DNA from 2 places in the Streptomyces sp. NPDC056231 genome. Region 2 is predicted to be linked to the other one. Evidence: riboswitches for the same ligand, from Rfam matches in the RefSeq annotation. Region 2 holds a riboswitch; the other holds the start of a gene.

Region 1 (14,958 bases), on a different contig from region 2:
CACCCAGGGCGCGATCCTGTCGATGCCGATCGTCGGCACGTACATCTCGATGTTCCTGTTCGGCGGGGAGTTCCCCGGTCACGACTTCGTCGCCCGGTTCTACTCGATCCACATCCTGCTGCTGCCGGGCATCATGCTCGGCCTGCTGGTGGCGCACCTGATCCTGGTCTTCTACCACAAGCACACGCAGTTCGCGGGTCCCGGCCGGACGAACAAGAACGTCGTCGGCATGCCGCTGCTGCCGGTGTACATGGCGAAGGCCGGAGGCTTCTTCTTCCTGGTCTTCGGCATCATCGCCATCATCGCGGGCATCGCCTCGATCAACCCGATCTGGGCCATCGGCCCGTACCGCCCGGACCAGGTGTCCACCGGCGCTCAGCCCGACTGGTACATGGGCTTCGCCGAGGGTCTGATCCGAGTGATGCCCGGCTGGGAGATCAACCTCTGGGGTCACACGCTCGTCCTGGGCGTGTTCATCCCGCTGATGGCCTTCGGACTGGTGCTCGCGATCATCGCGGTCTACCCGTTCGTCGAGTCCTGGATCACCGGGGACAAGCGCGAGCACCACATCCTGGACCGCCCGCGCAACGCCCCGACCCGGACGGCCTTCGGCGTCGCCTGGATCACCGAATACGTCATCGTCTTCATCGGCGGTGGCAACGACCTCTGGGCCACGCACTTCCACCTCTCGCTGAACGCCATCTCGTGGTTCGTCCGGATCTTCATCTTCGTGGGGCCGGTCCTCGCGTTCATCGCGACGAAGCGGATCTGCCTCGGCCTTCAGCGCCGGGACAAGGAGAAGGTGCTGCACGGACGCGAGTCCGGCATCATCAAGCGCCTGCCGCACGGTGAGTTCGTCGAGATCCACGAGCCGCTCGGTCCCGAGCAGCTGCACACGCTCACCGCGCACGAGCAGTACAAGCCGGTCGAGATCGGCCCGACGGTCGACGAGAACGGTGTCGAGCGCAAGGTGCCCGCGATGCAGAAGCTGCGGGCCAAGCTCAGCAAGGGCTACTTCGGCGAGCACAACCAGATCGAAAAGGCCACCGCCGAGGAGTACAAGGAGATCACCAGCGGCCACGGCCACCACTGATCACCTGAACTGATCGCCACAGCAGGAGCCCCGTCCATTCGATGGACGGGGCTCTTCGCTGTCCCTGGGGCTCGATAGGGTGGAGTGCATCCCCTTTATCGGCTGTGGACCCCAGGAGCGGACCATGAACGTTGTGACCCCGGGCGGCGGCGACAGCGTGGCGGCTCGTTCCTGGCCGGGCGTGCTGAACCCGCTGCTGCGTGGCGAGGACCTCACCGCCGACGACACCGCGTGGGCGATGGACAGCATCATGAGCGGCGAGGCGACCGACGTGCAGATCGCCGGTTTCGCCGTCGCCCTGCGGGCCAAGGGCGAGACTGTCGACGAGGTCACCGGACTCGTCCGCGCGATGTACGAGCACGCCACCACGATCCACGTGCCGGGCCGCACGGTCGACATCGTCGGCACCGGTGGCGACCTCGCCAAGACGGTCAACATCTCCACGATGTCCGCGATCGTCGTCGCGGGCACGGGCGCCAAGGTCGTCAAGCACGGCAACCGGGCCTCCTCCTCGGCCAGCGGCGCCTCCGACGTCCTGGAGAAGCTGGGCGTCAACCTGGAGCTGACCCCGCAGCGGGTCGCCGCGGTGGCGGAGGAAGCCGGCATCACCTTCTGCTTCGCCGTGAAGTTCCACCCCGCCCTGCGGTACGCGGCGAAGGCCCGCAAGGAACTCGGCGCGCAGACCACGTTCAACATCCTCGGGCCGCTCACCAACCCGGCGCAGGTGCGCTCCCAGGCCGTCGGTGTCGCCGATCCGAAGATGGCTCCCATCGTCGCGGGCGTACTCGCGGCGCGCGGCAACTCCGCGCTCGTCTTCCGCGGCGACGACGGTCTGGACGAGCTGACGACCACGGCGACCTCCCGGGTCTGGGTGGTCCGCGACAACGAGGTGCGCGAGGAGGCGTTCGACCCGCGCGACGTCGGTCTGCAGCTGGTGCCCGTCGAGGCGCTGCGCGGCGCCGACGCGTCGTACAACGCCGATGTGGCCCGTCGGCTGCTGGCCGGCGAGACCGGTCCGGTACGTGAAGCGGTGCTGCTCAACTCGGCGGCGGCGCTGGTGGCGCTGGACCCGGGCGAGGGCACGCTGAACGAGCAGCTCGCCGCCGGAATGGCGAAGGCCGCCGAATCCATCGACTCGGGTGCGGCCCGGGCGGTGCTGGAGCGCTGGGTGGCGGTCAGCAACACCTGACCGTACGGAAATGCGGCACAGGGCGCGGTCCAGATCTTGGACTGCGCCTTGCACGCCGGCGCACGTATGGCAGGATACGGATCAGGTCATGAGTGACAGCGACTACGGCCCCGGCCCGCTGTCCGGCAACCCTCCGTCCGTGGCGGGGTGCCCCGGGTGAAGACCAGGCCGTAGGCAGCGAGGTCTGCGGCAAGCGCGGACCCCTCGGCATCTCTGAATGTCACCTCCCTGGGGTCCTGGTCCTCGAGGAGCCTCTTGTGAGCAAGCGAATGCGATAGGGCCCAAGGCCCTTCTCCGCACACCCTTTTCTTCCTCCTGCGCTGACGCGTGTCCGCCGGCGTAGTGAATTCGCCTGCCTCTTACGGGAGTTCGCCATGTCTGTCTTCACCGCTGCCGCCGACCAGTCCATTTGTACCCCGCTGCCCGTTCTTGGGCGGGATGTGACCGTTCCTCTGGTGACCGGTGGTGAAGTCACGTACGCCGCCCTCGACTACGCGGCCAGCGCCCCGGCCCTGCAGCGCGTGTGGGACGACGTCGCCGCGTACGCCCCGTACTACGGCAGCGTCCACCGCGGCGCCGGATACCTCTCGCAGCTCTCCACGGACCTCTTCGAGAACAGCCGCCAGACCGTCGCGGAGTTCCTCGGCTGCCGCCCCGAGGGAGACCAGGTGATCTTCACCCGGTCGACGACCGACTCGCTGAATCTGCTCGCCGCGGTGCTCCCCGCCGACTGCCAGGTCTTCGTGTACGAGACCGAGCACCACGCCTCGCTGCTGCCCTGGCGCGACGCCCGCGTCACCTACCTCAACGCCCCGCGCACCCCGGCCGAGGCCGTCGAGACGCTGGAGCGGGCGCTCGCCGACCGCGCCCCTTCCCCGAGCTCTCTGGTCCGTTCGAGCGGGGGAGGCGCCATCGGACCGGCGCTGGTCTGCGTCACCGGCGCCTCCAATGTCACCGGTGAACTGTGGCCGGTGAAGGAGCTGGCCGCCGTCGCCCACGCGCACGGCGCCCGGATCGTGCTCGACGCTGCGCAGCTCGCCCCGCACCACCCGGTGGACATCGCCGGGCTCGACGTCGACTGGGTCGCCTTCTCCGGACACAAGCTGTACGCGCCGTTCGGCTCCGGTGTCCTCGCGGGCCGCGCCGACTGGCTGCAGGACGCCGAGCCGTACCTCGCCGGTGGCGGCGCCTCGCGGAAGGTCGCCCGCCGCACCGACGGCGGAGTGGACGTCGAGTGGCACTCGACCGCCGCCCGCCACGAGGCCGGTTCGCCCAACGTCATCGGCGTCCACTCCATCGCCTCCGCCTGCAAGGCACTCACCGAGGCAGGCTTCGACCGGCTCGTCGCCCGTGAGCAGCAGCTCGTCACCCGGGTCCGTGAAGGCCTCGCCGAGGTTCCCCAGGTCAAGGTGCTTTCGCTGTTCGGCGACGACGCCCCGCGGGTCGGCGTCATCTCCTTCGTCGTGGAGGGCTGGAACAGCTCGCACTTCGCCGCGGCGCTCTCCGCCGAATACGGCATCGGGGTACGCGACGGACTGTTCTGCGCCCACCCGCTGATCCGCACCCTGCTGGGCGGCGACCCGCAGGACCCGGGCGAGTGCGGTGCGCCGGAGGCCGAGCAGGGCGAGCTCCCCCAGTCTCGAACGGACTCGACCGGGGGGACCCCCTCGCTGAACGCGATCCGGGTCAGTTTCGGCGCCGGTACGCCGGACGAGCACATCGAGCGCTTCGTCCGCGCGGTCAAGGAACTGGTGAGCCAGGGGGCCCGGTGGACGTATCGCACCGAGGACGGCCGCTGTGTCCCGGACCGGGGCGCAGCGCAGATCTGACGGGCCCGTCGTACTTCGGCCGGGGACGGGTAACAGTGCCCGTCCCCGGCCGAAGTACGACGCGACCTACGCGTCGAGACCGATGGCGAAGGCCGCCTCCAGGTCGTGCTGCGAGTACGTACGGAAGGCGACATGGGTGTCGGTGCCCTCGACGCCCGGGATCTTGCTGATCCGGCCGGGGATGACATCCGCGAGATCGTCGTGCCTGGCCACCCGGACCATGGCGATCAGGTCGTACGTACCGGTGACCGAGAAGACCTCGCTGACATTGTCCAGCGCGGCGATGGCCTCGGCGATCTCCGGAATCCGGTCCACGCTGGTTTTGATGAGCACGATCGCGGTGATCACGGCTGGCTTTCTCCCTCGGTGGCCGTCGCTGGAGCCTTCACTCTAGCCCCACCGCGGTAGCGTCCCCAGGCGTAGAGGAAGCCGCAGACGAAGCCGACCACGTGGGCGAGATACGCCACCCCGGGACCGCTGCCCGCGCCCTGCGCCGCCATCCACTGCAGGACGAACCAGAAGATCAGCACGATCCAGGCGGGAAAGCGCAGCGGAAGGAAGAGCAGGAACGGGAAGAGGCTGGTCACCCGCGCCCTGGGAAACAGGTAGAGGAACGCCCCGAGCACCGCGGAGATCGCTCCTGATGCGCCGACGAGGGTCTGGTCGGAGTTCGCGTGCGCCGCCGCGTACGCCAGTAGTGCGAGATAGCCGCAGCCAAGGTAGAAGAAGACGAATTCGGCACGGCCCATCCGCTCCTCGGCCATCACCCCGAACACGTACAGGAAGAGCATGTTGCCGAGCAGATGAAGCCAGCTGCCGTGCACGAACAGTGCGGTCAGCGGGGTGAGCAGCGCCTGCGCGGAGCCCGCCCACAGCTCGCTCGGAATCACCCCCCAGCGTTCGAAGTACCCGGCCTGGGCGGCGAGCAGGGTGTCGGCGGTGCCGTATGTGGAGTTGAAGCCGGAGAGCGGGCTGACCAGGAAGACGGCGCAGCACAGGGCGATGAGCGCATATGTCACCTGCGCACCGGCCGCCGTGGCGGCGCGCAGGAGCCTGCCGGTCACTCCGTCTCTCGCGGCCCGCCGATCGATCATGCACAGAGCATGACGCAAGGTGACGGAACGGGACAGACCGCCTCGCCGTGTCTATGGGTATGTGCAAGGCCGTAGGGTTACAGCAGGAGATCCGCAGTTCGACGGCGCACCGCGAGATCCTGTGCGGGAAGCAGCACGACGCTCGACGAAAGAGGACGCAACGATGACGACGGTTCCCCAGCCGACCGACGGGACCCGCTGGCGCTGCACGCTCTGCGGAAATCTCACCCGCTTCGACGTGACCCGTACCTCCAAGGTCGTCGAATACGTCCATCTCGACCTGGCCGGTGAGTCGACCGTCGAGGAACGCGAGGTGGTCAGTGAGACCATCGAGTCGGTCCGTTGCCGCTGGTGCAATGCGGTGGACCAGATCGAACTAGTCGACAGGCCGGGTGCCGACTCCTGACGGGGCCGTGCAGACAGACATTTTGGGGTGACGGATCGTGGAGCAGCCCGATAGCGGCGCCGAGCCGGCCGATGGAGCCGGCGACGCCGTCGAGGCGCTCGACCGCCCGCTGCCCGAAGGCGTACGGCGGCGGGTCGTCGCGCTGGTCTCGGACGCGTTCGGCGGCCTGACCGTCACCGAACTCCCGGCCCAGCTCAGGCAGTACGCCCGCTTCACCCCGACCCGGCGCGCCAAGTTCGCCGGGAACGCGATGGCGGCCGCCCTGGAGAGCGACACCCTGTTCCGTCAGCGCATCGGCGAACGGCTCCGGGAGTCCCAGTCGGAGCTGGCCGCTGCCGTGGAGGCCGGGTCGCCGCCGGCCGCCGCCGATCCCGTCGATGTGGCCGCGGCAGCCTATGTGCTGCGGCCGGTCGGCTGGGTGAAACTGGTCTCCGCGGCCGGCGAGGAGGTCCAGCGCGCCGACGCCGAGCGGGCCGACGAGGAGAGCCGGCGCGAGCTGGAACGGCTGCGCGAGGAGCTCGCCCAGGCCCGGACCCAGACGAAGAGCGAGACGGAACGGCTCCGCGCCGAACTCGACGCGGCCCGCAAGGAAGCCGATTCGTTGCAGCGCAAACTGCGGTCCGCCCTCAGCGAGGTCAAGCGCGGCGAGGCCGCGGTGCGCCGGGGCAAGGCCGAGGCCGACGCCCTGCGGGCCGAGACGGCCGCCCGGATCTCCGCCGCAGAGAGCGAGACCCGGCGGCTGCGGGCCCGTCTCGGTGAGGCGGAGGCATCCGTCGAGGCGAGCCGCAGAGCCTCCAGGGAGGGGCGTTCGGTCGAGGACATGCGGCTGCGGCTGCTCCTCGACACGGTGCTCGACGCGGCCCGGGGGCTGCGCCGCGAGCTGGCCCTGCCACCCTCCTCGATCCGCCCCGCGGACGGTGTCGACGCGGTCGAGCCCGGCGCGATGTCGCCCAAGGACATTGCTGCCAGGGCTCTTTCGGAGACCGATCCGGCACTGCTCGACCAGTTGCTCGCGCTGCCGCAGGCGCATCTGATCGTGGACGGCTACAACGTCACCAAGACCGGCTATCCGCAGCTGCCGCTGGAGAAGCAGCGGCTGCGGCTGCTGGGCGGTCTCGCGGTGCTCGCCGCGCAGTCCGGCGCCGAGATGACCTGTGTCTTCGACGGGGCCGAACTGGCCGCTCCGGTGCTGCTCGCACCTCCGCGTGGGGTGCGTGTGCTGTTCAGCAAGCCGGGCGTGACCGCCGACGAACTCATCCGCCAGCTCGCCCGCGCCGAACCGCCGGGCAGGCCCGTCGTGGTGGTCTCCACCGACCGTGAAGTGGCGGACGGCGTGGCGAAGGCGGGGGCCAGGCCCGTTGCGTCCGTCTTGCTCCTGAAGCGGCTTTCGCGCGTCTGACGCGCCTTGTGGTCAGTTGTCGGAAATCAGGGAACGTACCGTCAAGTGGCCGCTACGCCCTGTGTGATGAGAGTAAAGAAGTACCTGCTGAGGCGAGATTTTTCTTGCGAGGATTTGAACTGATCACAAGATGGTCACTAGGGTCAGGCTTCGAACCTTCGCACGGTTGATCACCCATCCGGGGTGGCGGCGAAGGAACCGCCGAGTCCGTGACGTGCACGGAGCCGGGGATTCTTTCCCCCCACAGCCCGGTAGGCGGCTCAGAGGAAGAAGGAGCTCGCCTTCGTGGCGTCCCACCGTCGTCCCAAGCAGCCGAGCCGCGCCCGTGTGACCGTGCTCACCGCGACCGCCGCCGCGGCCGTGGCCCTGACTTCCCAGGCCGCCCATGCCGACCCCAAGCCGACCAAGAGTGAGGTCAAGGCGAAGGTCGACAAGCTCTACCACGAGGCGGAGAAGGCCTCCGAGAAGTACAACGGGGCCCAGGAGCAGCAGAAGAAGCTCGAAAAGCAGGTCGGCGCGCTGCAGGACAAGGTGGCCCGCGGTCAGGCGGAGCTCAACACGCTCCGCAGCGGCCTTGGTTCGCTCGCCGCCGCGCAGTACCGCTCCGGCGGCATCGACCCGTCCGTTCAGCTCTTCCTCGCCTCGGACCCGGACACCTTCCTCGACGAGGCCTCGGCCCTCGACCAGTTGACGGCCAAGCAGGCCGACTCGCTGGAGAAGATCCAGGAGAAGCAGCGGGCCCTCGCGCAGCAGCGCAAGGAGGCCCAGGACAAACTGAACGACATCGCGGACGTCCGTAAGACGCTCGGCGAGAACAAGAAGAAGTTCCAGGGTAAGCTCGCCGAGGCGCAGCGCCTGCTCAACACCCTGACGGCCGCCGAGCGCGAGAAGATGGCTCAGGACGACCAGCGTGCCAGCCGCGCCGCCAGCGACCGGGTCAACCTGGGTAACGAGGTTCCCGCCTCCGCCCGCGGCTCCGCCGCCCTGAATGCCGCCGCCAGTCAGATCGGCAAGCCGTACGTCCGCGGCGGCACCGGCCCCAACTCCTACGACTGCTCGGGCCTGACCCAGTGGGCCTACGCCCAGGCCAGTGTCCACATCAGCCGCGTCACGTACACCCAGGTCAACGACGGTGTGCAGATAGGCCGCAGCGCCCTCAAGCCGGGCGACCTCGTCTTCTTCAACAGCACGTCGCACGTGGCTCTGTACGCGGGCAACAACACCGTTGTGCACGCCCCGTACCCGGGCGCGGTGGTCCGCTACGAGTCGATGAACACCATCGGCAGCTTCCAGTTCGGCGTGCGCGTCGGCTGACGACGCTCGAACGGGCGAATTGCCGCGCCCCGCACAGACGGCCCGCCCCGCCGGAGACCACAGGTCACCGGCGGGGCGCCGTCGTTCGTGACCTGCACCCATCCGCCACAGTCGTTCGTGCGCTCCGCAGTCGCCCGACTACTGTCTGTCTGCTGTGCGGCTCCCGTCCGTCGGTCCGCCCGTCCCGGGCGGCAGGGGGCCGCGTACGTCTGCGTACAGCGGAAGGGAGTGCGGCGTCCTGTGGTGTCCCATCGCCGTTCCACACAGCCCGGCGTCAACCGGAGCGTCCGGGTCACAGTCCTGTCCGCGGCCGCTGCGACCGCTGCCGCCACGCTCGGGGCGGCATCCGCGCACGCCGACCCGAAGGGCACGTCCCGGACCGCCAGGGCCGAGATCGACCGGCTGTACCGCGAGGCCGAGCGCGCCACCGAGCAGTACAACAAGGCGGGGGAGGACGCCGACCGGCTGCGCGGCGAGCTGAACCGGGCCCAGGAACAGGCGGCCCGCGGTCAGGAACGGATCAACCGGATGCGCATGGCGCTCGGTTCGGCCGCCGCCGCGCAGTACCGCTCCGGTGGCATCGACCCCTCAGTCGCCCTGCTGCTCTCCGCCGATCCGGACAGTTACCTCGACCGGGCAGCCACCCTGGACCGGCTGAACGACCGTCAGACCACCGCCTTGCACGAGCTCCAGCACGCCCGGCGCGGCCTCGCGCAGGTCCGTGCGGAGGCTGCCCGCTCGCTCGCCGGTCTGGAGCGCGACAGGGCAGCCGCCACCCGCCACAAACGGACCGTCGAGGGCAAGCTCCGGCAGGCCCGGCAGCTGCTGATCTCGCTGCCTGCCGCGGACCGGGCGGCCTTCGACGGCGCCTCGCGCTCCGGCCGCGACGCCTCGTTCTCAGCCTTGGCCGGTCTGCCGGCCGGCTCGTCCCGGGCGGCGGCCGCTGTCATGGCCGTCCGCCGGGCCATCGGACTCCCGTACATCTGGGGCGCCAGCGGACCCGCCGGATTCGACTGCTCCGGGCTGATGCAGTGGGCGTACGCCCAGGCCGGTGTCACCCTGCCGCGCACCTCGCAGGCGCAGCGGTACGCCGGTCACATGGTGCCGCTCTCCGAGGCCCGCCCCGGCGATCTGGTCGCCTACCGCTCGGACGCCAGCCATATCGGGATGTACGTGGGCAACGGGCAGGTGATCCACGCCCCGCATCCGGGTGCTCCGGTCCGCTACGACTCGGTCGGCATGATGCCGGTCTCCTCGGTGACCCGCGTCTGACCCGTACCCTCGGTCAGGTGGCTGATCAGGGGCGCACCGCAGGGCGGGGGCATGACGGACGGCGGCGCGCGGCGGGCGCGGCGCTCGCCGGACTGCTGCTCGCATCCGCCTGTGCGGCCCCCGCCACCCCCGACCCCACCGTCCGGGCCATCAGTGCCGCCCTGGACCGCCGCGCCGCCGCCGTCCTGGACCACGACCCGGACGGCTTCCTCGCCGTACTCGCCCCCGGGGCCACCGGCCTGCGGACGGCCCAGCGCCGCGAGCTGGCCCACCTTGCCGACGTGCCGCTGAGCTCATGGGCGTACCAGGTGACGGACGTGCACAGGCGCGGAGCCGGCCGGGCCACCGCCGATGTCGAGCTGCGCTACCGGATCGCGGGCTACGACAGTGCTCCGGTCACCGCGGACCGGGTGCTCGACCTGGAGCGGGACCCGGCGGACGGCCGCTGGTACATCACCGCGGACCGGGCCGGCCGGGACGGCGGCCTCCAGCTGTGGCAGCAGGGCGACGTCCAGGTCGTACGGGGCAGGCGAAGTCTCGTCCTCGGTGTGGGGCGGACAACGGCGGAGCTCCGCGCGATCGCGGGCACCGCGGACCGTGCGGTGCCCGCCGTCTCCGCCGCCTGGCCGGAGCGCTGGGCCCGCCGCGTGGTGGTCCTCGTGCCGGAGACGACCGACGACATGGCCGGGCTGCTGGGGGCACCGGCGGCGAACTACCGGGGCATAGCGGCCGTCACCACCGGTGAGACCGGCGGCCGGGCGCCCGCGGACCGGGTGATCGTCAATCCTCAGGCGTACGCGACGCTCGGCACGTTCGGGCAGCGGATCGTCCTCACCCACGAGACCGCCCATGTCGCCACCCGCGCCCGCACCTCCGCGTCCACCCCGACCTGGCTCTCCGAGGGATTCGCCGACTGGGCGGCCTACCGTGGCGAGCACCGGACCGCCGGGCAGGCCGCGCCCGAACTGGCCGAAGCGGTCCGGCGCGGTGAGCTGCCCGCCGAACTGCCCGCCGACGAGGAGTTCGGGTTCGCGGGAGACTCCGGGCGCCTTGCGAGGGCGTACGAGGGCGGCTGGCTGGCGTGCGCGCTCATCGCCGACCACTGGGGCGAGCAGAAACTCTTCGCCTACTACCGGGCCGTCGGGGGGCACTCAGGACGGGACGGAGCGGTGGAGCAGGCGATGCAGGACGTGCTCGGCACGACGCCGCAGGAGTTCACGGCGCGCTGGCGGGAGTATCTGCGGTCCCGTCTCGGCTGACCCGCTCCGCCGGAGCGGACGACCGGACCGGCGGCCGGTGCCGGTCCCGGCGGACCGGCGCGGGCACCGTCTCCTTCCACAGCCGCCGGGACGCGACCAGGGCCGCCGCGACCAGCAGACCGTTGCGTACGAACATCAGCGTCACGCCCTGCGCGTCGCTGGTCACCACGTGGACGAACCCGAGCGGGAACTCCAGCTGGGTGACGCCCGTCGCGATCAGCACCAGAACGGCCGGCAGCCCCATCCGGCTGGAGCGGAAGACCACACAGACAGCCGCGAGACCGACCAGCCACAGCATGTACTGAGGGCTGATCACCCGGCTCGTGGTCGTGAACAGCAGCACCGCCGTGAACGCCGCGTCGGCCGGCGTGCGCACCCCGAAGTCGCGGGCCAGCAGCCGCCACACCACCAGCCAGCCGAACGCGGCGATGCTCAGCGCCAGCGCCAGCGCGCTCACCAGCGGTACATGCGGGCCCAGGAATTCCAGCGACCCGTAGTTCAGCTCCACCCGGCCCTGCCAGCCGAACTGCCGCGCCACATGGAAGACCAGCGCCCCCAGCGACTCGACCTCGGTGCCGCGGTCGCGCTGGAACCCGAGAAAGGCCAGCGCTCCCGGCAACGCGGCCGTGCACACCACCAGCAGCCCGGCCGCCGTCACCACCGCCGCCGTCCATGAGCGGCGGGTCGGCTCCCCGCGCGTGGTCCCGGCCAGCAGCAGCACCGGCCACACCTTCAGCAGCGCGCCGAAGGCGGCCAGAGCCCCCAGCACCCGCGGATGCCGTACCCCCGCCAGCAGCGCCGCCACCGCGACCGCCGTCACCATCACGTCGTACCGCGCATACGCGGTCGTGCCGAGCAGGGGCACCCCTGCCACCCACACCCAGCCGCCCGCGGTCCGCCTGCCGGTACGGCGGCCCGCGTACAGCAGCAGGCCGAGCACCAGCGCGTCGCAGAGGCAGGCGAGGACGAAGAAGGCCGAGGCGTAGTCCAGGAACGGCAGCAGGGCGGGGGAGAGGACGGCGAGCGCCGCGACGGGCGGGTACTGCCAGGTGACATCGTCCAGCGGATACGTGCCGGACTTCAGCACCTCGGACCAGCCGTGGTAGATCACCGAGACGTCGCTCGTCACGTCCGGGCCCGGCAACGTGACGACCTTGAAGACGCAGAGCAGCAACGCGGCCCTGGTGAGGGCCCACACCGCGACGGGTGCGAGAAATCTGCCGGTTCCGCCTGCTGCTGTCATGCCCGCGCCCATCCCCTTCGCCAGTGGCTCCGAGCCATGATGCCCGGCCCGACTGCGGGTGAGCCATCAAGCCGGGCCGTTCGGTACTGTCGGCGGAGATGGACAAGACCCTGATCGTGACCAACGACTTTCCGCCCCGACCCGGCGGGATCCAGGCATTTCTGCACAATATGGCACTCCGCCTGGACCCCGGCCGGCTCGTCGTCTACGCCTCCACCTGGAAGCGGAGCCCCGAGGGCGTCGCGGCCACCGCCGCCTTCGACGCCGAGCAGCCGTTCACCGTCGTCCGTGACCCTGTGACGATGCTGCTGCCGACCCCGCGGGTGACCCGGCGCGCGGTCCAGCTGCTGCGTCAACACGACTGCACCTCCGTCTGGTTCGGGGCCGCGGCCCCCCTCGGGCTGATGGCACCGGCACTGCGGCGGGCGGGTGCCCGGCGACTGGTCGCCACCACCCACGGGCACGAGGCCGGCTGGGCCCAACTTCCCGCGTCCCGCCAGCTGCTGCGCCGGATAGGCGAGGGCACGGACACGATCACGTATCTCGGCGAGTACACCCGCTCCCGGATCGCCGGCGCGCTCACCCCCGAGGCCGCCGGCCGAATGGTCCAACTGCCGCCCGGCGTCGACGAGAAGACCTTCCACCCGGACTCGGGCGGGGACCGGATCCGGGCCCGGCTCGGACTCTCGGACCGGCCCGTCGTCGTCTGTGTGTCGCGGCTGGTGCCCCGCAAGGGCCAGGACACCCTGATCCTCGCGATGCCCGCGATTCTGGCGCGGGAGCCGGACGCCGTCCTGCTGATCGTCGGGGGCGGACCGTACGCCAAGGAGCTGGAGAAGCTGGCCGCGGAGACCGGCGTCGCCGACTCGGTGCGGTTCACCGGACCGGTGCCCTGGGAGGAGCTGCCCGCCCACTTCGGCGCGGGCGACGTCTTCGCGATGCCGTGCCGCACCCGTCGCGGCGGCCTCGACGTCGAGGGGCTCGGCATCGTCTACCTGGAGGCGTCCGCTACCGGACTGCCGGTGGTGGCGGGCGACTCGGGCGGCGCCCCCGACGCCGTACTCGACGGCGAAACCGGCTGGGTGGTGCGGGGCGGCTCCGTCGAGGAGACCGCCGACCGCGTCGCCACCCTGCTCGGCGACCCCGAACTGTGCCGGCGGATGGGGGAGCGGGGCCGGGCCTGGGTCGAGGAGAAATGGCGCTGGGACCTGCTCGCGGAGCGTCTCAAGGCGCTGCTCTGAAGATACGGGGAGGGGCCCGCACGACCTGTCGCGCGAGCCCCGCCCCGTACACCTGCAACCACGGGATCAGCCGTGGTAGATCGACTCCACCTCGTCCGCGAAGTCCTTCGCCACCACATTGCGTTTCAGCTTCAGCGAGGGCGTGATGTGGCCGGCCTCCTCGGTGAACTGCGAGGCCAGGATGCGGAACTTGCGTACCGACTCCGCCTTGGACACCGCCGCGTTGCCGTCGTCCACCGCCCGCTGCACCTCGGCCAGCAGTTCCGGGTCCTCGCGGAGCGACACCACCGTCGAGCCGGCCGGCTTGCCGTGCTCCGCGGCCCAGCGGCCCAGGAACTCCTCGTCCAGGGTGATCAGCGCACCGACGAACGGCCGCCCGTCGCCGACCACCATGCACTCCGCGACCAGGGCGTGCCCGCGGATCCGGTCCTCGATCACTGCGGGAGCGACGTTCTTGCCGCCGGCCGTAACAATGATCTCCTTCTTACGGCCGGTGATCGTCAGATAGCCGTCCTCGTCGAGGGTGCCGATGTCGCCCGTGTGGAACCAGCCGTCGGCCAGCGCGTCGGCCGTCGCCGCCTCGTTGTTCCAGTAGCTCGCGAACAGATGCTCGCCGTGCAGCAGCACCTCGCCGTCGTCGGCGATCCGGACGACCGAGCCGGGCAGCGGCTGGCCGACCGTACCGATCTTCTGCCGGTCCCACGGGTTGAACGCGGTGGCCGCGCACGTCTCCGTGAGGCCGTAGCCCTCCAGCACCGTGAAGCCGATGCCGCGGTAGAAGTGCCCGAGCCGCTCGCCCAGCGGCGCACCGCCCGAGATCGCGTACTCGCCGCGGCCGCCGAGCACGGCGCGCAGCTTGCTGTAGACCAGCCGGTCGAAGACCTTGTGCTTGAACTTCAGGCCCATGGAGGGGCCTTGAGGGGTACCCAGCGCGCGGCTGTACGCGATCGCCGTGTTGGCGGCCTTGTCGAAGATCTTGCCCTTGCCGTCGGCCTGCGCCTTGGCTCGCGCCGAGTTGTAGACCTTCTCGAAGACCCGCGGCACACCGAGGATGAGCGTCGGCCGGAACGTGGCCAGTTCATCGGTGAGGTTCTTGATGTCCGGTACGCAGCCGAGCCGGATCGGGGCCATCACCGCGGCCACCTCGACCAGCCGGCCGAAGACATGGGCCGCGGGCAGGAAGAGCAGTACGGAGCACTCGCCGGTACGGAAGAGGGGCTTCAGCCGCTCCACCACGTTGCCGCACTCGGCGAAGAAGCTGCGGTGCGTGAGCACACAGCCCTTGGGGCGGCCGGTGGTGCCCGAGGTGTAGACGATGGTGGCCGGGTCGTCGGCCTTGGCGCCGGTGCTGCGCAGGTCGACGGTCTCGTCCGAGACCTCCGCGCCCGACGTGGTCAGCTCGTCGACCGCGCCCTTGTCGATCTGCCACACGCTGCGCAGCTCCGGCAGCCGGTCGCGCATGGCCGCGACGGACTCGGCATGCCCGTCGCTCTCCACGATCACCGCGACCGCGCCGGAGTCGCCGAGGATCCACTGGACCTGCTCGGCGGAGCTGGTCTCGTACACCGGGACGGTGACCGCGCCCGCGCTCCAGATCGCGAAGTCCAGCTGCACCCACT
Region 2 (14,958 bases):
GCGGCCAGCCGGGCGAGGGCGCCGCGGAACTCCTCGTTGCTCACCCCTTCAGCATGGGGGATGGGCTCGGAAGCGTGGGGGATGGGCTCGGATCGCGGGGTGGGGGGTTTCGTCTGCAACACACCGGCACGCTAGCCGGAGCCCGCGCGCGGTCGCATCGGGCCAGGGGACCAGCCGGGTCCTAGGACTCCGGCCCCATGGGCCGCACCGCCACGGCACAATGCGACGAGGCGCGACGTACAGATTTGCGTTCAAGAAAAGCAAGGGCCTCTCCTGGAGGCCGCTCGGTACCCTTCATCATCTGTTGTGACTTGAGTCACAGAGGGCGGTATTTGTTGACCCTGTGTACCGGGTGCACAGCTCACTGTGATTCAGTGGCGGTGACACTGCGAACAAGTACGTCGATATGAAATCTGGAGTGCTGTCGAGGTCTCGGGGAGTGCGAGCAATGGAGGCCGAGTCGGAGCCGTACGTTCGTCTAGCGACGATGCGGCAGCTGCATCAGGCCGTCGCCGATCTGAACACGGCGCGGAGCCTGGCCGACACACTGCAGACGGTGGCCGACGGAATCGTCACCGGTCTCGGATACGAGCTGGCCTGCGTCAATCTCGTCCGCCCGGACGGCGACCTCGTCGTCGCCGCGTTCGCGGGCAACTCCGCCGCCGAAGCGCTGATCACCGGCCGCGTCGGCTCGCGCACCTCCTGGGAGCGCAGGCTCTCCATGGGTGAGTCCTGGGACGAGCTCTGCTTCATACCGCACACCGACGGCTGGGTCCTCCTCGACGACGACGTACCGCAGTGGCACACCGAAGGTCCCGAGCCCCGCTTCGAGGACGAGTGGCATCCGCAGGACCGGCTCTATGCCCCGATGTACGCGTCCGGCGGCGGCCGGGACCTCCTCGGTGTCATTTCCGTCGACCGCCCGCGCAACGGCCGTCGCCCCGGCTCCTGGGGCCGCGAGGCCCTCCAGATGTACGCGTCCCAGTCAGCCATTGCGATCAGCAACGCCCGGCTCCGAGCAAACATGCAGCGTGCCCTGGTCCGGCTCGAACGGGAGCAGCAGGCGCTGCGGGCCAGTGAGGAATCCTTCCGACAGGCCTTCGAGTACGCCCCCAGCGGCATGGCCATCGCCGAGATGGGCGGCGACCAGCACGGTCGGCTGCTGCGCACCAACGACGCACTGTGCCGGCTCCTCGGCCGCCCCGCCTCCGTACTGCGCCGCTACTCCTTCGCCGACCTCGTGCACCCCGAGGACGTCGGCACCCTGCTGCGTACGTCCGCCGAGGGCGGCCGCGCCGAGCTGCGGCTCGGACGCCGGGACGGCACCTACCTCTGGGTCTCGCTGCGCAACTCCGTCGTCGCGGACACCACCGACGGCCCCCGCTTCCTCCTCACCCATGTGGAGGACATCGAGGAGCGCAAGCGCCACGAGCTGCACCTCGCGCACCGCGCCTCGCACGACGCGCTCACCGGCCTGCCCAACAGCGCCGAGCTGCGCGCCCGGCTCGGTGCCCGGCTCTGCGAGCGCCCGTACTCGACGGCGACCACCGCCGTGGAGGCGATGGACGCGGCGTACGGCGACGTCGAGGACATGGACGCCCGGATGCACGGCTTCCGGGCCGACGGCTTCGAGGCGGACGCGGTGGCGGGCGGCGGCCCGTACGACCACCATGTGCACGCGGTGGCGCCCGACAGCGAGCAGGACGACGGGACGAAGGGGCTCGCGGTCCTCTTCTGCGACCTCGACGGCTTCAAGTCCATCAACGACCGCTTCGGGCACCACACCGGCGATGCCGTCCTGATCGAGGTCGCCCGGCGGCTCACCACCTGTGTGCGCGACGGCGACACCGTCGCCCGGCTCGGGGGTGACGAATTCGTCGTCCTCGCGGACGGGCTCGGTGCCGCGGACGCCGCAGACCTGGCCGTACGGTTGCGCAACGCCATCATTCCCCCCATTCGGGTGGATGGCCGTGCGGTGCGGGTCGGGGCGAGTTTCGGGATCGGCTGGGCCAGCTGCGGCATGACCGCCGAAGAGGTGCTGCGCTCCGCCGACCAGCGGATGTATGTGGAGAAGCGGTCGCGGTCGAAGGTTCACCGCAGGGCCGGCTGACGTTCACGGCAGGTCCGTGCCGGTACCCGCCCCGGTTCCGGCACGGCACCCCGAGGGCCGACGGCAATTCTTGGTGTGCTCCGTTCGAGGTAGGCTCGGCCGGTCGGCGACGGCTGGCGATATTCGGCGACGGCTGGCGACATGGTGAGGAGTGACCCAGGGATGACGGCCGGGAACAACGGCGCAAGCACACCCGAGGACGACGATCCGTTCGGCTACCTGTACGAGGACGGGCAGGCGTCCGGCGCCCAGTCGCCACGGCAGGGCGGCTACGGCTATCCGGGTCCTGTCTCGCAGCCCGGCGTGCCCCGGACCTCGTACAACCAGGTGCGGACGGTCGGCGAGCGCCAGTACGGGCAGCAGGTGCCGCCGCAGCAGCCGTACGGCGGGCCGAACGCCCAGTACGCCGCCCCGGAGACGTACCCCGGCGGCGGTCCCACCGCGCAGGTCACGGCACAGGGCGGCCACGGCCGCGGCGGCGGTCCCGGCAACGGCGGTCCGAACACCAAGGGCCTGCTGATCGGTGCGCTCGCGGTCGTCGCGGTCGTCCTCGTCGGCATCGGCGTCGCGATGATCACGAACGACGGCAAGGGCAACAACAAGAAGGACGAGGCTTCCACCTCGGCCGGTCCCGCCGGTCAGGTCGAGGAGTCCCCGAAGCCGAAGCAGTCCGAGACGGCGTCCGAGGCCCCGGCGGAGCTGCCGAAGCAGGACGCCGCGACGCTGAAGCTCGGTGGCACGGCCACGCTCGACAACTCGGTCAAGGGCGCGAAGAGCGCCAACGGCCAGTACATCAACCTGAACGAGGTCGGCAGGTCCGCGACCTGGTCGGTCGACGTGCCGACGGCCGGCGAGTACACGCTGTTCGTGACGTACGGCGTGCCCGGAAAGGACGCCAAGACGTCGCTGACGGTGAACTCCGAGGCCCCCCGTTCGATCAACATGACGAACTTCGCGCACGCCCCGGAGGGCGACCTGGAGAAGGGCTGGACGACGACGTACGCCTACGTCAACCTCAACAAGGGATCGAACACGCTGATGATCTCGTGCAACGAGGGCGACCAGTGCGACGCCAACCTGGACCAGCTGTCGCTGAAGGCCGGCCACCAGACGCGCTGACCCCGGGAACGCAGTCCGGCCCCACCACCCGACGAGGGCGGTGGGGCCGGTTCCGTCCGTGCCGGGCGGGTCAGCCCATCAGGCTCAGGAATCCCGCCACCGTCGTGGCCATCGCCTCGCGGCCCGGGGCGATGTACTTGCGCGGGTCGACACCCGTCGCGTTCTCGGCCAGGTACGCGCGCACCGCGCCGGTGAACGCCGTGTTCAGCGCCGTACCCACATTGATCTTGCGCATGCCGGAGGCGACCGCCTGGCGGATCTCCTCGTCCGGGACGCCGCTGGAGCCGTGCAGCACCAGCGGGACCGGGACCGCGTCGCGCAGCAGGCCGATCAGGGCGTGGTCCAGGGCGGCGGTGCGCTCCGTCATCGCGTGCGAGGAGCCGACCGCGACGGCCAGCGCGTCGACGCCGGTCGCCGCGACGTAGGCGGCGGCCTCGGCCGGGTCGGTCCGGACCCCGGGGGCGTGGGCGTCGAGCGGGGCCTCGCCCTCCTTGCCGCCGACCTTGCCGAGCTCCGCCTCGATCCAGATCCCGCGCTCGTGGCCCCATGCGACTGCGTCGGCCGTGGCCCGCACGTTCTCCTCGTAGGTCAGCTTCGAGGCATCGAACATCACCGAGCCGAAGCCCTCGTCGTGCGCCTGGTGCAGCAGTTCCACGGACTCGACGTGGTCGAGGTGGAGCGCGAGCGGCGCGTGGGAGGCGCGGGCGACGGCGGCGGTCGCGGCGGCGATGGCGGAGAGCCGGCCGCCGTGGAACTTCACGGCGTTCTCGGAGATCTGCAGGATGGCGGGCGCCCCGGCGCGTTCCGCGCCCGCGGCGATGGCCTCCGCGTGCTCCAGTGTGATGACGTTGAAGGCGGCGACTGAGCGTCCGTCGGCCTGGGCGGCCGAGACGAGTTCACCGGTGCTGACGAGCGGCATGCTGCCCCCTGGGGCTTCGTGTGGTGCGGGATGATCCGGGACGGTGCCGGGCGCGCGATGCGGGCTGGTTCCGCGCCACTCAGACCGTCGGTGCTTGTTCCTCGATGCCGACGCGCGGCAGCAGCTCCTCGTACGCCGCCCGGTCGAACTCCCCGGCCGCCGGTGCCAGCACCGTCGCCGTCGACAGTGCCACCGCCCTGCGCAGCCGGTCCGGCCAGCTCAGCCCCTCGACGAGACCGGACAGCAGCCCGGCCACCGCGGAGTCGCCCGCTCCGGTGGGGTTGCCCGCGACCCGGTCCGGCGGCGCCGCCCGCCAGGCACCCTCGGGTGTGACGGCGAGCATGCCATCCGCGCCGAGCGAGGCGATCACGCCGTGCGCGCCCCGGCGGCGGGCGTCATGGGTGGCGCGCAGCGGGTCGCGGGAGCCGGTGAGCTGGGCGAGCTCGTCGGCGTTCGGCTTGATCAGGTCGGGTCGGGCGGCTATGCCCCGGCGCAGCGGTTCGCCGCTGGTGTCGAGGAGAACGGGGACCTCGGCGGCGCGGGCGATGCGGACCAGTTCGGCGTAGGCGCCGACGTGGATGCCGGGCGGCAGGCTGCCGCAGAGTGCGACCGCGTCCGCGCCGGCGAGGAGCTTCTCGTACGTGGCGAGGAAGGTGGTCCACTCGTCGGCGCTGACGAGTGGGCCGGGTTCGTTGAGCTGGGTGGTGTCGCCGGTGGACGCGTCGACGACCGCGATGGTGCGGCGGGTGTTCCCGGCGACGGGAACGAGGGCGTCGCGCGGCGGGAGGTCTGCCAGGAGCTCGCGGAGTACGGCTCCGGTGGCGCCTCCGGCGAAACCGGTGACCACGGTCTCGTGGCCGAGTGCGGAGAGCACCCGGGCGACGTTGAGCCCTTTGCCACCGGGGCGTTCGGATATGTCACCGACGCGGTGGCTGGTGTGCGGGACCAGCGCCGGGACGCCGTACGTCAGGTCGAGTGCCGTGTTGAGCGTGACCGTGAGGATCACCTCGGTCACCCCTTCGATCCGTGCCGGAGCGCGGATCCCTTGCCAGAACGCGCCTTCCCTGCTGTTTACGAAGCGATCATGCCAAAGAGAAAGCGGTCGGCCCAGACCCCCGGGCCAACCGCTGCCTCTTCGTTACGTATTCGGCCCTCTGTGAAGAATGGCTGAAATCACCCGAGTTCGGGCTCAGTGACCCATTCGCCCTTACGCATGACGCCCTTGAGCGCGAAGTCCGCGTCCAGGACCACCAGGTCCGCGTCCTTGCCCGGGTCCAGCGAGCCGACCCTGTCGTACACGCCGAGCAGCCGTGCCGGATTGGCGGAGATGGACCGTACGACGTCCTCGACCGGGATCCGGTCGAGCGTGACGGCCCGGCGGAACGCGGTGTCCAGGGTGAGCGTGGAACCCGCGATCGAGTTGCCCTCGACGAGCCGGGCGACGCCGTCCTTGACCTCGACGGCGAGCGGACCCAGCTGGTACCGGCCGTCACCGAACCCGGCCGCGTCCATCGCGTCCGTGATCAGCGCCACGCGGGCGGCGCCCGCGTGGTGGTATGCCAGCTCCAGGGCGGCCGGATGCAGATGAGTACCGTCGTTGATCAGTTCGACGGTGATCCGCTCGTCCTCCAGGAGCGCGGCGATCGGACCGGGATCGCGGTGGGCGAACGGCGGCATCGCGTTGAACAGGTGGGTGGCGACGGTGGCGCCCGCGTCGATCGCCTCGACGGTCTGCTCGTACGTCGCGTCGGTGTGCCCGATCGCGGCGATCACGCCGTGCTCGGCGAGCAGCCGCACCGACTCGATGCCGCCCGGCAGTTCGGTGGCGAGCGTGAACATCTTCGCGGTGCCGCGCGCCGCGTCCATCAGCTTGCGGACCTCGGCCGGGTCCGGGTGGCGCAGCAGCGTCTCGCTGTGCGCACCCTTGCGGCACGGCGAGATGAACGGGCCCTCGAAGTGGATCCCGGCCAGGTCGCCCTGCTCGACCAGCTCGGAGAGGATGCCGGCCCGCTCGGTGAGGAAGTCCATCTCGCCGGTGACGGTGGAGGCGACCAGGGTGGTGGTGCCGTGCTCGCGGTGGGTGCGGATGCCGGTGAGGACTTCGTCCACGGTGCCGGAGGTGAAGGACGCGCCGCCACCGCCATGGTTGTGCATGTCGACGAAGCCGGGGACGACCCAGTGGCCGGTCAGATCGATGGTCCGGGCACCCTCCGCCGGACCCCCGGCGATCCGAGTGCCCTCGACGATCACCCGGCCGTTCTCGACGGTGCCGGTGGGAAGGACCACCCGGGCCCCGGTGAGAACCGTGCTGTCTGCGCGTCCGGCCATCAGGCGGATACCTCCGTGGAGAGAAGATCCCAGGCGAGCAGCCCTGCACCCAGGCATCCGGCGGTGTCCCCGAGGGCCGCCGGGACGATGTCGGGCAGCTTCTGGAACGTGACACGTTCCTTGACGGCCGCACGGAGTGGTATGAACAAGGTTTCCCCTGCCTCGGCGAGGCCGCCACCGATGATGAGCGCGCGAGGGTCCAGCAGGGTCAGCGCGGTGACCAGTCCGGCGGCGAGCGCGTCGACCGCGTCCTGCCATACCCGTACGGCAGCGGGGTCACCCGATTCGACGGCCTTCGCGCAGTCCGCGGCGTCGGCCTCCGGGTCCCCCGACGCGGCGGCCCAGGCGCGGCTGACGGCGGAGGCGGATGCGAGGGCCTCCAGGCAGCCGCGCTGTCCGCACCCGCAGTCCGGCCCGTCCGGCCGGACCACGATGTGCCCGATCTCGCCGGCGTACCCGTGCGCGCCCGCCTCGATGGTGCCCGTGATGCCGATGGCCCCGGCGATGCCGGTTCCGAGCGGGACGAACAGGAAGCGGTCGGCGCCCTTGCCCGCGCCGATCCTGCCCTCGGCGAGGCCGCCGGTCCTGACGTCGTGGCCGAGTGCGACGGGTACGCCGCCGAGCCGTTCGCCGAGCAGGGTGCGCATGGGGACGTCGCGCCAGCCCAGGTTCGAGGAGTAGACGGCGATCCCGTTCTCGGCGTCGATGATGCCGGGCACGGCGACACCGGCCGCGACGGCGCTCTCGCCGAAGTGTTGCTCCCCGTGGGCGCGCAGTTCCGCGGCAAAGGCGAGGATCGACTCCACGACGGCGTCGGGTCCGCGCTCCCTGCCGGTTGCGCGCCGAGCCTCGTGCAGCAGGGAGCCGTCGGCCCCGACCAGTGCGGCCTTCATTCCGGTGCCGCCCACATCGAGGGCGATGACGTGTTTCACGGGAGACAGTTTCGCCCGAGGACCCCCAATAGGTCTAGTCCACTTTTTCTGTTTGTTGAGGATCCATACAAAAGTGTGGCAAAGCTCTGGACCGCGCCCCGGACCGCGCCTTCGACCAGGGCTTCTGCCGAGCTCAGCAGGCCGCGCTTCGCCGTCTCGGCAAGGCGTTCGCCGTCGAAGGCGGCGTGCGCGGAGTGGCGGGTGGCCGGGCAGCGGGTTCGGGGGCGGGCGATAGGTTGGCTCATATGACCGCCCCCGACGACGGCTCCACCGAAGCGGAGCCTCCTGCCGACAGCCCCGCCGACCGCCCTGGTTCCGGGCTCTCCGACCGGGAGCGTGCGGTCCTGGCCGTGGAACGGCGTTCGTGGGCCGGCCCGGGGGCGAAGGAGCGGGAGATCCGGGAGGGCCTGGGCATCTCGCCGACGCGTTACTACCAGCTGCTCAACGCGCTCCTGGACGACCGGCGGGCGCTGGAGGAGGACCCGGTGACGGTGAACCGGCTGCGACGGATCCGGGAGGCTCGGCGGGGGCGCCGCTGAACCGGCCCCCGCTCGCACGCCGCCGGTAAGCCGCGTCGCCCCGTGCTGTGCCCGGCGGTACGCCGATAGGCTCGACCCATGGGCAGCAATCCGCACGCACCCGCGCCGAGCGAGATCCCGTCCGAGCTCCCGACCCCCACCACCCCACCCGGCCGAGAAGCCTTGGCCGCGATCCTCGCGCGCCCGGACCGTGCCGTCGTCGCGCTCGACTTCGACGGCACCCTCGCCGAGATCGTCCCGGACCCGGAACAGGCCCGCGCCCACCCCGGCGCCGTCCCGGCCCTGGCCGCGCTCGCGCCGAAGGTCGCCTCCGTCGCCGTGATCACCGGCCGCCCGGCCGACGTCGCGGTCCGGCACGGCGGCTTCGCCGGGGTTCCCGGCCTCGACCACCTCGTCGTTCTCGGCCACTACGGCGCCGAACGCTGGGACGCCGTCTCCGGCACCGTCCACGCCCCCGCCCCGCACCCGGGCGTCGCCGCGGTCCGCGCCGAACTCCCCGGCCTGCTCGAACGGTTCGGCTCCTGGCACGGCGCCTGGATCGAGGAGAAAGGCCGGGCGCTCGCCGTCCACACCCGCCGCGCCGCCGACCCGCAGGCTGCGTTCGACGCGCTGCGCGGCCCGCTCGGTGCGCTCGCCGCCCGGCACGGGCTGATCGTCGAACCGGGCCGTCTGGTACTGGAGTTGCGCCCGCCGGGCATGGACAAGGGTATGGCGCTCACCCAGTACGTACGGGAGTTGGACGCCGAGTCCGTTCTGTACGCGGGTGACGACCTGGGCGACCTCGCCGCGTACGCCGCCGTGGAGAAGCTCCGTACCGAGAGCCCCGACGGCATTCCTGGCCTGCTTGTCTGCAGCGGCAGCGCGGAAGTGCCCGAACTGGCCGAGCGGGCCGATCTGCTGCTGAACGGCCCAGGAGCCGTCGTCGACTTCCTGGCGACCCTGGCGCAACAGGTCCAGTGCCGGGAGGGGCACTAGGGCGTGTTTCGAAAGTCCCGCCTGCCGGGCGGCGTAGGGGCGGACGACGCTGCTTTCGAAACACCCCCTAGGCCGTCGACCGACCGTCAACAGGAAGCGTCCCGGCTGCGGAGCGCAGCCGAAGCCCGGCAGCACGGCGTGTCCGCGATCGCCGGACGGGTTCGCTCTCAAGCCTCCCGCTGCAGCGCGTCCAGCTGGTCCAGGAACCATTGCTGCGGCGGCAGCGCCACCGCCGCCGCGGCCAGCCGCTCCGTGCGTGCGGCCCGTTCGTCGTCCGCCATCGTCAAAGCCTCGTGCAGCGCCGCCGCCGTCGCGGACACGTCGTACGGGTTCACCACGACCGCGTCGCGGCCCAGTTCCTCGTACGCCCCCGCCTCCCGCGACAGCACCAGCGCGCAGCCGTGGTCGGAGACGACGGGGACCTCCTTGGCGACCAGGTTCATGCCGTCGCGGATCGGGTTGACGAGCGCCACGTCGGCCAGCCGGTACGCGGCGAGCGAGCGGGCGAAGTCGTCCTTGACGTGGAGCACGACCGGCGTCCAGCCCGACGTGCCGTACACGGCGTTGATCTCGTCGGCGACCTGCTGGACCTCGGCCGTGTAGTCGCGGTACACCGCCAGGTCCTGCCGCGAGGGGTACGCGAAGGCGACATGGACGACGCGCTCACGCCATTCCGGCCGCTCTTCGAGGAGCGCGCGGTACGCGAACAGGCCGCGCACGATGTTCTTGGACAGCTCCGTTCGGTCCACTCGTACGATCGTTCTCCGCCCGGGGCCGACCTGCTCCCGCAGCGCGGCCATCCGTTCGTCCACGTCCGCCTCGTGCGCGCGCCTGCGCAGGAAGTCCGCGTCCGCGCCGAGCCCGTGCACCCCGATCCTGGTCCGGCCGGTGCCGCCCAGGATCTCCGTGCAGCAGCCGATGAACGCGTCCGCCCAGCGCCGGGTCAGGAAGGCCGCCCGGTCCGCGCCCAGGATGCCGCGCAGCAGCTGCTCGGCGATGTCGTCGGGGAGCAGGCGGAAATAGTCGACGGGCGCCCACGGGGTGTGCGAGAAGTGGCCGATCCGAAGGTCGGGGCGGAGCTCGCGGAGCATGCCGGGGACCAGTGCGAGGTGGTAGTCCTGCACCAGCACCGCCGCACCCTCGCCCGCCTCCTCGGCGAGCGCCTCGGCGAAGGCCCGGTTGTACGTCTCGAACGACGCCCACTGCCGCCGGAACTCCGCGTCGAAGACCGGTTCCAGCGGCGTCTGGTACAGCATGTGGTGGACGAACCAGAGCACCGAGTTCGCGATGCCGTTGTACGCGTCCGCGTGGACGGCCGCGTCGATGTCGAGCATCCGTACGCCCTGCTCGGCGACCCCGCGCCGGACCGCCTCCCGGTCCCCCTCACCGAGCGCGGCACACACCCACAGTTTGTCCTTGACGGCGCTCAGCCCGGAGACGAGCCCGCCGCCGCCGCGCGTGGCGTCGAGCGATCCGTCGGTGGCCAGGGTGTACGACACCGGGCCGCGGTTGGACGCAACGAGGACCTGGGCAGCGGACTGGGCTTCGTGCTCGGAGACCATGTTGCGGAATCTAGCCCGATCGCGAACCGCCCAAACGTGCGAAGTCAGGCCGCGCGCCGCGAAACGTACTCCGTGATCTCGCACATCGGAGGCCGCTCCTCCGTGTCCACCGGATGGGTGCGCGGTACGAAGCCGTCCTCGCGCCGCTCGAACTGGGTCAGGGCTGGACGTATCAAGTGGCCTCGGGAAAGACGGAGTTGAGCGGTGCGATAGATCGCCGCAGCCATCCGTCCCAGCGCCTGGCCGTCCTGGTGGCGGTGTCTGCGCACCCCCACGTCGACCTGTGCCAGCGCGTCCAGCCCGACCGTGTGCAGGGCGTCCACCAGGAGGCCGAGTTCCACTCCGTAACCGACGGGGAACGGCAGCCGCTCCAGCAGTGAGCGCCGCACCGCGTACTCGCCGCCGAGCGGCTGGACGAAGCCGGCCAGCTGCGGCCAGTGCAGATTGAGCAGCGGGCGGGCCACCAGTTCCGTGACGCGACCGCCCTGACCCGCGGTGTCGCCCAGCGGGCGGTCGTACATCGCCTTGACGAACTGCACATCGGGGTCGGTGAGCAGCGGGCCGACGATTCCGGAGACGAACTCCGCGGAGAAGTCCCTCAGGTCGGCGTCTATGAAGCAGACGATCTCACCGCTGGTGACCAGGAGCGAGCGCCACAGGACCTCGCCCTTGCCGGGGAGCGCGGGTATGCGCGGGAGTATCGCGTCCCGGTGCACCACTCGGGCGCCCGCCTTCCGGGCGACGTCCGCCGTGCCGTCCGTCGAGCCGGAGTCGATCACCAGCAGCTCGTCGACCAGCGGCACCTTCTCCATCAGCTCGATCCGGATCGTCTCGACGATGGCGCCGACCGTCGCCTCCTCGTTCAGGGCGGGCAGCACCACGCTCACGCTCCCGCGCCGCGGATCCCGGCTCTTGGCGGCGACGAGCCGGTCCAGCGGGCGGTCGGCTGCCGACCAGGAACGCCCGGCCAGCCAGCGTTCGACCTCTTCCAGCACGGTCGATACTCCCTGTATGTGATCCATCTCGCGGTTCGGACGACTGTCTCAACCGTCCGGGGCTTCGGTTACAGTCTTGAACAACGCGGATGACCGTCGCATGTCGGGGTCGTCCGCCAATAAATGCCTGGGTCGGTGATCCAGTGCCAAAGCGCTCATCCAGAGGGACTGAGGGAACGGCCCGTTGAAGTCCCGGCAACCCTCCCGCCGACCGCGAGGTCAGGTGGGGAAGGTGCCAATTCCGGCTCGTGGCGAAATGCGCCGCGAGGAAGATGAGGAGAAAGGGCCTCGCCATCATGGCTGCGCAGACTGTTGCAGTAAGCACCGATTCTTCCACCGGCGCCGTCGACCTCGGCCCCGCAGCGGCGCTCTCCTGCCGCGAGTGCGGAGAGCGTTTCGAGCTCGGTCCCCTTTTCGCCTGCGCGTCCTGTTTCGGGCCGCTCGAAGTGGCGTACGACCTGCCGAGCGGCTCCCCGGACGAGCTGAAGAAGCGCATCGAGGCCGGACCGGACAACATCTGGCGCTACGCGCCGCTGCTGCCCGTCCCCGCCGATGTCGCGGACAAGCCCAATATCAACCCCGGCTTCACCAAGCTGGTCAAGGCCGACAACCTAGCCCGTGAGCTGGGCGTCACGGGCGGTCTGTACGTCAAGGACGACTCCGGCAACCCGACGCACTCCTTCAAGGACCGCGTCGTCGCGATCGCCGTCGAGGCCGCCCGCGCCTTCGGCTTCACCACGCTCTCCTGCTCCTCCACCGGCAACCTCGCCGGCGCGGTCGGCGCGGCCGCAGCCCGGGCCGGCTTCCGGTCCTGCGTGTTCATCCCGCACGACCTGGAGCAGGGCAAGGTCGTCATGGCCGCGGTGTATGGCGGCGAGCTGGTCGGCATCGAGGGCAACTACGACGACGTCAACCGCTTCTGCTCGGAGCTCATCGGCGACCCGCTCGGTGAGGGCTGGGGCTTCGTCAACGTCAACCTGCGCCCGTACTACGGCGAGGGTTCCAAGACGCTCGCGTACGAGATCTGCGAGCAGCTCGGCTGGCAGCTGCCCGACCAGCTCGTCATCCCGATCGCGTCCGGCTCGCAGCTCACGAAGATCGACAAGGGTCTTCAGGAGCTGATCAAGCTCGGTCTCGTCGAGGACAAGCCGTACAAGATCTTCGGCGCCCAGGCCGAGGGCTGCTCCCCGGTCTCCACGGCCTTCAAGGCAGGTCACGACGTCGTACGCCCGCAGAAGCCGAACACGATCGCCAAGTCCCTGGCGATCGGCAATCCGGCCGACGGTCCGTACGTCCTGGACATCGCCCGCCGCACCGGCGGCGCGGTCGAGGACGTCGACGACGAGCAGATCGTCGACGCGATCAAGCTGCTGGCCCGCACCGAGGGCATCTTCGCCGAGACGGCGGGCGGGGTGACGGTCGGTGTGACGAGGAAGCTGATCGAGGCGGGTCTGCTGGACCCGACGCTCACCACGGTCGTCCTGAACACCGGCGACGGTCTGAAGACACTGGACGCGGTCGCCCCGACGACCGGCCCGACCGCGACCATCCGGCCCAGCCTGGACGCGTTCCGCGACGCAGGCCTCGCCAACGGCTGACCCGACCACCCGAGACGTAAGGAAGGCACCCAGATGAGCGTCAAGGTCCGTATCCCCACCATCCTGCGCACCTACACGGGCGGCCAGGCCGAGGTCCCGGCCGAGGGCTCGACCCTCTCCCAGGTCATCGAGTCGCTGGAGCAGAACCACCCGGGCATCGCCGCGCGTGTCCTGGACGACCAGGGCAAGCTCCGCCGCTTCGTGAACGTGTACGTCAACGACGACGACGTGCGCTTCGAGGGCGGCCTGGAGGCGGCCACCCCGGACGGCGCGGGCATCTCCATCATCCCGGCGGTCGCGGGCGGCTGCTGACCCGCAGTCGGCCCTGGGGCCGACTTTGCAGCGTTACCGGAGTTGCCCCCTCTGCAAGCTAAGCGGAGGGGGCAATTCTGCATGGTTAAGCGCGGTACAGTGGGGAAGCCCCCTCCGCTGCCCGTGCCGACCGCATACGAGAATGCGCCCGCTCGCGACAAGATGCAGCCAAAGTGTTCCAACTCCTTGCGCCATAAGTGGCCTTTGTCCGGCCCGACTTGCCCTGGAATCGCGTGAATTCCTCATATTCGGGCGTTCGGTGCTGCCTAGAATTCTCGTCCGATTGACCTGTTGCAGAGGGCAGTTGGACAGATACATTCAGCCGCGGTCGACGCGTTCCGGCGCACGCACCCTCTCCTGTCGGAGGGTGAGTTCTGACCCGGGTCCGCGAAGTGCGGTCCTGTGCAAGGGCCAGTAATAGGGGAGTTAGGCATGGCTCAGGGCACCGTCAAGTGGTTCAACGCGGAGAAGGGGTACGGCTTCATCGCGGTCGACGGTGGTGCGGATGTTTTCGTCCACTACAGTGCGATCCAGATGGACGGGTACCGCACCCTCGAAGAGGGTCAGCGAGTTGAATTCGAAATCTCGCAGGGCCAGAAGGGGCCGCAGGCGGACATGGTCAAGCTCGCCGTCGGCTGAGCTCGACGCGGTCGGCCAACGACACTACTCACGCACGAAGGGCCCGTACCCCCGGGGGTACGGGCCCTTCGTGCGTCCCGGAGCCCGCCCGCGACCGTGCCACCGCTGCCCGACGCCATCCGCGAACTCGAAGGGGCGCTTGCACTCGAAGGGGTCGAGTGCTAATCATTGGGCGTTAGCACTCTGACGTTGAGAGTGACAGAAGGACCGGGTCGGTGAGGCCCGCAGGCCCGGCGGGGCAAGGAACCGTCAGGCACGCAGGCCGTCCGTCGCGGGCGCCACACGGTCCGGAGCAATCCACCCCTGTCCGGGAGGACCACTTCACATGGCCAAGATCATCGCGTTCGACGAGGAAGCGCGGCGCGGCCTCGAGCGCGGGATGAACCAGCTCGCCGACGCCGTCAAGGTGACCCTCGGCCCCAAGGGCCGGAACGTTGTCCTTGAGAAGAAGTGGGGCGCACCCACGATCACCAACGATGGTGTCTCCATCGCCAAGGAGATCGAGCTCGAGGACCCGTACGAGAAGATCGGCGCAGAGCTGGTCAAGGAAGTCGCCAAGAAGACGGACGACGTCGCCGGCGACGGTACGACCACCGCCACCGTTCTCGCCCAGGCACTCGTCCGTGAGGGCCTCCGCAACGTCGCCGCGGGTGCGAACCCGATGGCCCTCAAGCGGGGCATCGAGAAGGCCGTCGAGGCCGTCTCCGCCGCTCTGCTGGAGCAGGCCAAGGACGTGGAGACCAAGGAGCAGATCGCTTCCACGGCCTCCATCTCCGCCGCCGACACCCAGATCGGCGAGCTCATCGCCGAGGCGATGGACAAGGTCGGCAAGGAAGGCGTCATCACCGTCGAGGAGTCCCAGACCTTCGGTCTGGAGCTGGAGCTCACCGAGGGTATGCGCTTCGACAAGGGCTACATCTCGGCGTACTT

The links. A riboswitch is a leader RNA that binds a small molecule or an ion and turns the genes downstream of it on or off. The one in region 2 is predicted to bind S-adenosylmethionine.
Region 1: another riboswitch for S-adenosylmethionine. It lies ahead of ACNPQM_RS24705 (aminotransferase class V-fold PLP-dependent enzyme); the one in region 2 lies ahead of thrC (threonine synthase).

What each region holds. Positions count from the first base shown of each region.
Region 1 is NZ_JBLVKW010000035.1:4,852-19,809, reverse strand. It holds gene ACNPQM_RS24715 (cytochrome b) at 1-1,093, shown strand, start outside; gene trpD (anthranilate phosphoribosyltransferase) at 1,218-2,282, shown strand; SAM riboswitch class IV at 2,367-2,484, shown strand; gene ACNPQM_RS24705 (aminotransferase class V-fold PLP-dependent enzyme) at 2,657-4,111, shown strand; gene ACNPQM_RS24700 (Lrp/AsnC family transcriptional regulator) at 4,178-4,459, opposite strand; gene ACNPQM_RS24695 (rhomboid family intramembrane serine protease) at 4,456-5,205, opposite strand; gene ACNPQM_RS24690 (hypothetical protein) at 5,369-5,611, shown strand; gene ACNPQM_RS24685 (NYN domain-containing protein) at 5,649-7,010, shown strand; gene ACNPQM_RS24680 (C40 family peptidase) at 7,296-8,324, shown strand; gene ACNPQM_RS24675 (NlpC/P60 family protein) at 8,565-9,596, shown strand; gene ACNPQM_RS24670 (hypothetical protein) at 9,614-10,855, shown strand; gene ACNPQM_RS24665 (glycosyltransferase 87 family protein) at 10,812-12,098, opposite strand; gene ACNPQM_RS24660 (glycosyltransferase family 4 protein) at 12,197-13,339, shown strand; gene ACNPQM_RS24655 (AMP-dependent synthetase/ligase) at 13,406-14,958, opposite strand, start outside.
Region 2 is NZ_JBLVKW010000048.1:1,460-16,417, reverse strand. It holds gene ACNPQM_RS29335 (flavin reductase family protein) at 1-83, opposite strand, end outside; gene cdgB (diguanylate cyclase CdgB) at 449-2,110, shown strand; gene ACNPQM_RS29325 (carbohydrate-binding protein) at 2,273-3,229, shown strand; gene ACNPQM_RS29320 (class II fructose-bisphosphate aldolase) at 3,300-4,148, opposite strand; gene ACNPQM_RS29315 (1-phosphofructokinase family hexose kinase) at 4,228-5,154, opposite strand; gene nagA (N-acetylglucosamine-6-phosphate deacetylase) at 5,322-6,476, opposite strand; gene ACNPQM_RS29305 (ROK family protein) at 6,476-7,408, opposite strand; gene ACNPQM_RS29300 (DUF3263 domain-containing protein) at 7,654-7,947, shown strand; gene otsB (trehalose-phosphatase) at 8,026-8,922, shown strand; gene ACNPQM_RS29290 (alpha,alpha-trehalose-phosphate synthase (UDP-forming)) at 9,090-10,484, opposite strand; gene ACNPQM_RS29285 (glucosyl-3-phosphoglycerate synthase) at 10,529-11,479, opposite strand; SAM riboswitch class I at 11,632-11,758, shown strand; gene thrC (threonine synthase) at 11,776-13,077, shown strand; gene ACNPQM_RS29275 (MoaD/ThiS family protein) at 13,111-13,389, shown strand; gene ACNPQM_RS29270 (cold-shock protein) at 13,822-14,028, shown strand; gene groL (chaperonin GroEL) at 14,354-14,958, shown strand, end outside.